Linked DNA regions of Allocatelliglobosispora scoriae. The protein of the gene in region 1 interacts with the protein of each later gene in a pairwise test. Links are inferred from orthologs where the notes say so. Each region holds a gene or a part of one and is shown on either strand. Other genes may lie near its edges. The genes, in order: rlmN and ftsZ.

What was found.
Region 2: the proteins of rlmN (region 1) and ftsZ interact in binary tests that used the Escherichia coli proteins (3 or more experiments, as listed by UniProt). The link is inferred for Allocatelliglobosispora scoriae from one-to-one orthologs.

What each region holds. Positions count from the first base shown.
Region 1 is NZ_JACHMN010000003.1:278,019-281,291, forward strand. Bases 299-3,258 are described here. They hold rlmN (dual-specificity RNA methyltransferase RlmN), read left to right. Parts: upstream 299-1,226; coding sequence 1,227-2,291; downstream 2,292-3,258. Other genes in these bases: F4553_RS27925 (phosphatidate cytidylyltransferase), read left to right, coding at 299-1,056; F4553_RS27935 (DivIVA domain-containing protein), read left to right, coding at 2,288-3,258. Also shown: more of F4553_RS27925, read left to right, coding at 1-298; more of F4553_RS27935, read left to right, coding at 3,259-3,273.
Region 2 is NZ_JACHMN010000002.1:1,735,477-1,738,679, forward strand. What follows is about bases 266-3,155. They hold ftsZ (cell division protein FtsZ), read right to left. Parts: upstream 2,319-3,155; coding sequence 1,212-2,318; downstream 266-1,211. Other genes in these bases: F4553_RS13485 (cell division protein SepF), read right to left, coding at 266-273; F4553_RS13490 (YggS family pyridoxal phosphate-dependent enzyme), read right to left, coding at 444-1,181; F4553_RS13500 (cell division protein FtsQ/DivIB), read right to left, coding at 2,514-3,155. Outside these bases: more of F4553_RS13485, read right to left, coding at 1-265; more of F4553_RS13500, read right to left, coding at 3,156-3,203. UniProt on the Escherichia coli protein: Essential cell division protein that forms a contractile ring structure (Z ring) at the future cell division site. The regulation of the ring assembly controls the timing and the location of cell division.

The DNA.
Region 1 (3,273 bases):
CCGGAGCCGTCGGCGTGGGAGGAGCCGCCCCGCCGCGGTGCGGCCGCCCGGGGCGACGAGCCCACTCGCGGTGGCCGGCCCTCCCGAGGCCAATACGAAACCCCCGGGGGGTACGAGCACCCGCGCGCCGACGACACGGCGGAGCGTCCGGCGTACCCGGCGGAGGAGCAGCAGTCCCGTGGCGGCCGCAGTGGCCGGCGGCGCGCACCCGCCGGTGAGCCCGCGCCGCTGCCCGTGGAGCGCAAGTCCCGGGCCGGGCGCAACGTGCCGGTCTCGATCGGCGTGGGCATCCTGCTCGCGGCCGTGGTGCTGGGCACCCTGTTCTTCTACAAGCAGGCCTTCCTCGGCGTGCTCATCATCGCCGGCGCGGTCGGCAGCTGGGAGCTGATCCGGGCGATCAGGACCACCGGTGCGCAGCCACCGATGGTGCCGGTGATCGGCGGCGGCGCGGTGATGATCGCGCTCGCCTGGTTCTCCGGTCTCGACGCGCTCTCGCTGGGCCTGCTCATCGCCGTGCTCGCCACGTTCGTGTGGCGGATCGGCGACGGTCCGGAGGGTTACCAGCGCGACATGGGCGCCTCGGCCCTGATCCTCGCCTATGTGCCTTTCCTGCTCAGTTTCGGCGCGATCATGGCGACTCCCGACGACGGCAAATGGCGCATCCTGTGCTTGCTGGCGGCAGTGGTGCTCTCCGATACCGGTGGCTTCGTCGCGGGCGTTTTCCTGGGCAAACACCCCATGGCGCCGACGATCAGCCCCAAGAAGAGCTGGGAGGGGTTCGCGGGTTCGCTCATCGCCACGGCGCTGGGCAGCTCGGCGCTGCTCTACTTCCTGCTCGACGTGGACCTGTGGAAGGGCCTGGTCTTCGGCCTCGCCGTCTCCATCGCCTGCGTGCTGGGTGACCTCGCCGAATCGCTGCTCAAACGAGACCTGGGCATCAAGGACATGAGCAACCTCCTGCCGGGGCACGGCGGCATGATGGATCGACTCGACTCCATCGTCTTCGCCCTGCCCACGGCGTACGTCCTGCTGAGCGTGCTCGTACCCACAGCATGACCTGGGGCGGCGCGGCCGCGGCGACGACGTGGGAGACTGGACCGGTCATGACGAACACTCCTGTGCAATCCGACCTTCCGGCGCCGACGCCAACGCCAGAGCAGCGGCAGCTGGTGGTGCTGGAGCGCGGCTCCGGCGAGCCCGCCGCCACCGCGCGCCACCGGGCGAAGATGCCTCCGCGGCACCTCGCCGACCTCGACCTGGCCGGTCGCCGGTCCGCCGTGGCCGATCTCGGTGAGAAGGAGTTCCGGGCGGGTCAGCTCTCCACCCACTACTTCGCCCGCCTCGAGCGCGATCCGGCGGCGATGACGGACATCCCGGCGGCGTCGCGCGAGCGCCTCGCGGCTGAGCTGCTCCCCAAGCTGCTGACGCCGGTCCGCGAGCTCGCCTGCGACGACGGTGCCACGCGCAAGGCGCTGTGGCGGCTCCACGACGGCTCTCTGGTCGAGAGCGTGCTGATGGGTTACCCGGACCGGGTCACGGTCTGCATCTCCAGCCAGGCGGGCTGTGGCATGGCCTGCCCGTTCTGCGCGACCGGTCAGGCCGGCCTGACCCGCAACCTCTCCACCGCCGAGATCGTCGACCAGGTGGTCTACCTCGCCGGTGTCGCCGCTTCCGGCGCCGTGCACGGCAGCCCGCCCCGGCTGAGCCACGTCGTCTTCATGGGGATGGGCGAGCCGCTCGCCAATTATCCCCGGGTGATCGACGCGATCCGGCGCCTCGTCACGCCCGCGCCGGAGGGTCTCGGCCTGTCCCAGCGGCACATCACCGTGTCGACTGTCGGACTCGTGCCGGCAATGCGCAAGCTGGCGGAAGAGGATCTGTCCGTGACGCTTGCGCTGTCGCTCCACGCGCCTGATGATGATCTGCGCGATGAGTTGGTCCCGGTCAACCAGCGGTGGAATGTCGCCGAGGTGCTCGACGCGGCCTGGGCCTACGCGGCTCGCACCGGACGCCGCGTCTCCATCGAGTACGCCATGATCCGGGATGTAAATGATCAACCGTGGCGCGCGGACCTGCTGGGGAAGCTCCTGGCCGGAAAGCTCACCCACGTGAATCTCATCCCGCTCAATCCGACGCCGGGCAGTCGCTGGGACGCGAGCCCCAAGCCGGTGGAGCGGGAGTTCGTCCGGCGGTTGCGCGCGGCCGGGGTTGCGACCACGGTGCGTGACACCCGTGGCCGGGAGATCGACGGGGCCTGTGGACAGTTGGCGGCTAGCGAGGTGGAATCTTGAGCAATCAGGGGCAGCGGTTCCGGCGGCGCGCGGTACGCCGGGGATACAAAGTCGATGAGGTCGATTCGTTCCTCGACCGCGTGGAGGCGACGCTCAACGGCGTGCCCGGCGCTGCGGTCGGCGCGCAGGAGGTCCACGACGTGGTCTTCCGGGTGCGCTTTGGGGGATATGACGAGTGGCAGGTCGACCTGCACCTCGACCGGGTGGAGCGGCAACTCTCGGAGCTCGAGGAGCGGGCGGCGCAGCCTGGCCGCGGCGCCGAGCTGCGCGCCACCGAGCTGCGTCCGGCGGAGCCGCCGAGGATGAGCCCGCAGGCTCCGGCGTCGATGGGCTCCGGCCCGGCGACCGGCAACCTGCCCAACCGGCCGGCACCGTCTCCGGCGCCGCAGCGGTTCGAGGACCCGGCGTTCGCGGGCGCGGGTTTCGACTCGCGTGACCCGTCCCGGGATCCCGGGTTCGACCCGGGCCGCCACGGCAAGATGGACATGACTTCCGAGATCCGCATGCCGGACGCCGGGCGCTTCAACCAGCCGGCGGGCGGACCGCCGCCGAGCGGACCGCCGACCGGTGGATTCAACGGCCCGCCGCCCGGATATCAGCAGCAGCAGCCGCCGCCCGGCTACCAGCAGCAGCCGCCGCCCGTGGCGCAGCCGCCGCAGGGCTACGGCCAGCCGTCCGCACCGGGTGGATTCGGTGGCGGCTTCAACGCGCCGCCGTCAGCGGGCCCGCAGGGCGGCTTCAACGGCCCGCCCGCACCGCCCGCGAGCGCTGCTCCGACGGGTGAGGTCCAGCGGGTCGACCAGATGCGCCGGGGTTTCCAGCTGCGCCGCTTCGGCAGCGGTTACGACCCGGCCCAGGTCGACCGGCTCTTCGAGGGCGTGGTCAGTGCTCTCGCCGGGCACGGCGCGACTCCGATCAGCGACAACGAGCTCGACCCGGCGCAGTTCAGCCTGGTCCCCGGCGGCTACTACGAGGGCGAGGT
Region 2 (3,203 bases), on another replicon or contig:
GTCACCGCGCCCGGCGGAGTCGGCGCGGCCGAGGTCCGGCCGGGACCGGTCGGAGTAGCGGGTCCGCGGGACCACCGGAAGGTCGTCCTCGTCGTCCTCGTCGTCGAAGTCGTCGGCCACGCGCGCATCGGCGTAGCGGGAGTCGCGACGGGAGTCCCGGTAGCTCGACCGCTCCCGGGTGCTCGCAGCACTGTAGCGCCGATCGTCGTACTCGCGGTCATCGTCATCCTCGACGAGCCCGAGCCAGACACCAGCCTTTCGCAAAGCGCTCACGTGCCACCGCCCCCTTATGATCTTGCGAAAGCGACCGGCACCGCTGGAGTGACCAGCAGCGATCTGTCACCTTCAACGGGACCGCGTTCGCGGCGCTGCCCCGGCTGGCCGCCGCACCGCCGCGATTGCCAGATGCGAACCACACACGTGTAGTTTCGCCCGCCGTCAGGCTACCGGAGCGGCGGTCTGTTTCCGAGCAATGCGCTGCCTATCCGCACATGTGTCGCGCCATTCGCAATCGCTTCCGCCAGGTCACCGCTCATTCCGGCGGAGATGATCGTCGCTGAAGGATGATCCTTTAGCAGGCGCTCCGCCACCCCGGCGAGGGATGCGAACGCCGCCAAGGGATTGACGGACAGCGGTGCGACAGCCATCACACCGGCCAGTCTCAGCCCGCTGCTCCCGGCGATCGCCTCGGCCACCCGGTCGAAGCTCCGATCAGGATCGTCGGTCGCCAGGGCGGCGCCACCCCGGTCGAGATCACCGTCGAGACTCACCTGCACCAGCGCCTCCAGCGGCCGCTCCCGGCCGGCCGCCGCAGCGGTGGCCAGCGCCCGGACGAGCCGGACGCTGTCGACAGAGTGCACGACATCGGCGTAGCCGACCACTGATCGACACTTGTTGCGCTGGAGTTGGCCCACAAAATGCCACGTCGGCGCCGCCGCCTCGGCGAGGGCGGCAGCCACCTCGGCCGCCTTGGGAGCGGCGTCCTGGTCCCGGTTCTCGCCGACATCGCGTACCCCCAGCTGGGCCAGGTGCACGACGTCAGCCGCAGGGTAGGTCTTGGTGATCGCGACCAGGGTGACCGAGGACGGGTCGCGGCCCGCCGCAGCGCAAGCGGCGGCGATGCGCTCGCGCACCGCCGCCAGGTTCTGCGCGATCTGCTCGCGCCGCTCGTCAGAGTTCATGTGGAGACCCGAACCGACCGCAGCCGGTCCCTATGAACCGTTCTTCAGGAAGTCCGGTACGTCGACATCGTCGAAGAGCACCTTGCGGGGCTGCTTCGGCGGCTCGACCTGCTGCGGGTGCGGGTGCCGGATCGTGGTCTCCACGGTCGGCGTGACCCGGCGCGGAATCTCCACCGGCTTGTAGGTGGGCGAGCCGCCGTCGAAGCCGGCCGCGATCACCGTGACCCGGACCTCGTCACCGAGGGCGTCGTCGATGACGGCGCCGAAGATGATGTTGGCGTCGGGGTGAGCCGCGTCGGTGACGAGCTGCGCCGCGTCGTTGATCTCGAAGAGGCCCAGGTCGGAGCCGCCCGCGATGGAGAGCAGGACGCCACGTGCGCCGTCCATGCTCTGCTCCAGCAGCGGGCTGGAGATCGCCCGCTCCGCCGCCTCGACGGCCCGGCTGTCGCCCCGCGCGCTGCCGATGCCCATGAGGGCACTGCCGGCACCGCTCATGACGCTCTTGACATCGGCGAAGTCGAGGTTGATCAGGCCGGGCGTGGTGATGAGGTCGGTGATGCCCTGGACACCGGAGAGCAGCACCTGATCGGCCTGCCGGAAGGCGTCCATCATGGTGATGCCACGGTCACCGAGGGCGAGGAGCCGGTCGTTGGGGATCACGATGAGCGTGTCGCACTGGTTGCGCAGCTCCTCGATGCCCGTCTCGGCCTGGACCTGACGGCGCTTGCCCTCGAAGGAGAACGGCCGGGTGACCACGCCGATGGTGAGCGCGCCCAGCTTGCGAGAGATGTTGGCGACCACCGGCGCGCCGCCGGTGCCCGTGCCGCCGCCCTCACCGCACGTCACGAAGACCATGTCGGCGCCCTTGAGCACTTCCTCGATCTCGTCGCGGTGGTCCTCGGCGGCGTTCTTGCCGACGTCAGGATTGGCTCCCGCGCCGAGACCCCTGGTCAGCTCGCGGCCGACATCGAGCTTCACATCGGCGTCGCTCATCAGCAGCGCCTGCGCATCAGTGTTGATGGCGATGAACTCGACGCCCTTCAGGCCAACCTCGATCATCCGGTTGACGGCGTTGACGCCACCTCCGCCGATGCCGACGACCTTGATGACCGCGAGATAGTTGTGCGGAGGTGTCATTCGGCCCTTCCCCTCTGTGGCGTGCGAGGGGGAGAGGAAACCCTCACCCTCTACTAGAGGCTCAGAGTTATGTCAACTACTGTGCCCTGTGGAAAACGTAGGCGCCCCACGCTCGTGATCCAAGGACCACGTGCGGCGTGTCGAGAGCGCTCCTGTCTGCTCCACTGTGGATCTGATGCTTTATGTGGCGAGTGATCAGGATATCGTGACCACCTCAGGGGCTGTCACGTCGATTGTCTTGCCGGGCCGGTTGAGCAACGCAGTCGCCACCCGAGCCTTGAGATCACCCTCCGACGTGTCACCCCAGAGCACCACCCTATCGCGCCGGAGCTCGAGTCTGATGCGCGCGGGCGCGTCCACGACCAGGGTGACGAGCTGATCACGGAGCTGCGGCGTCAGCACACTGAGGACGGCGATCGCCGCCATCGTCTCCGGATCGTCCGGTCCGGGCTCGCCGACCCGCACCAGCGGCAGGTGCGCGGGCCGCTCATCGACCGTCAGAAACGCCACTCCCGCGGCGTCTACCAGGGAAAACTTCTTCTCCCGAGGGACGGCGGCGACGGCCGTCCGCTCGGTCACCGCGATGGTGATCTCATGGGGCCAGGAGCGGCTCACGACCGCGTCGGCGGCCGGGACCAGCGCCGCCACCCGGTCGCGTACGGCCGCCAAATCCACTTTGAGCAGCGGCGTGCCGAGCGGGATCGCGGCGGCCGCGACCACCTCGTCCGGGTGCAGGATCGCCACGCCGGAGACACGGACGGAGTCCACGCCGAAGACCGAGGTCGCGAGCAGGACCCAGGCCGCCACCGCCCCGAGGGCCACGACGAGGGCGCCGATCCCCCACGGCGCCATCGACTTCAGCCGACGGCGCCGGGCCCGCCGCAT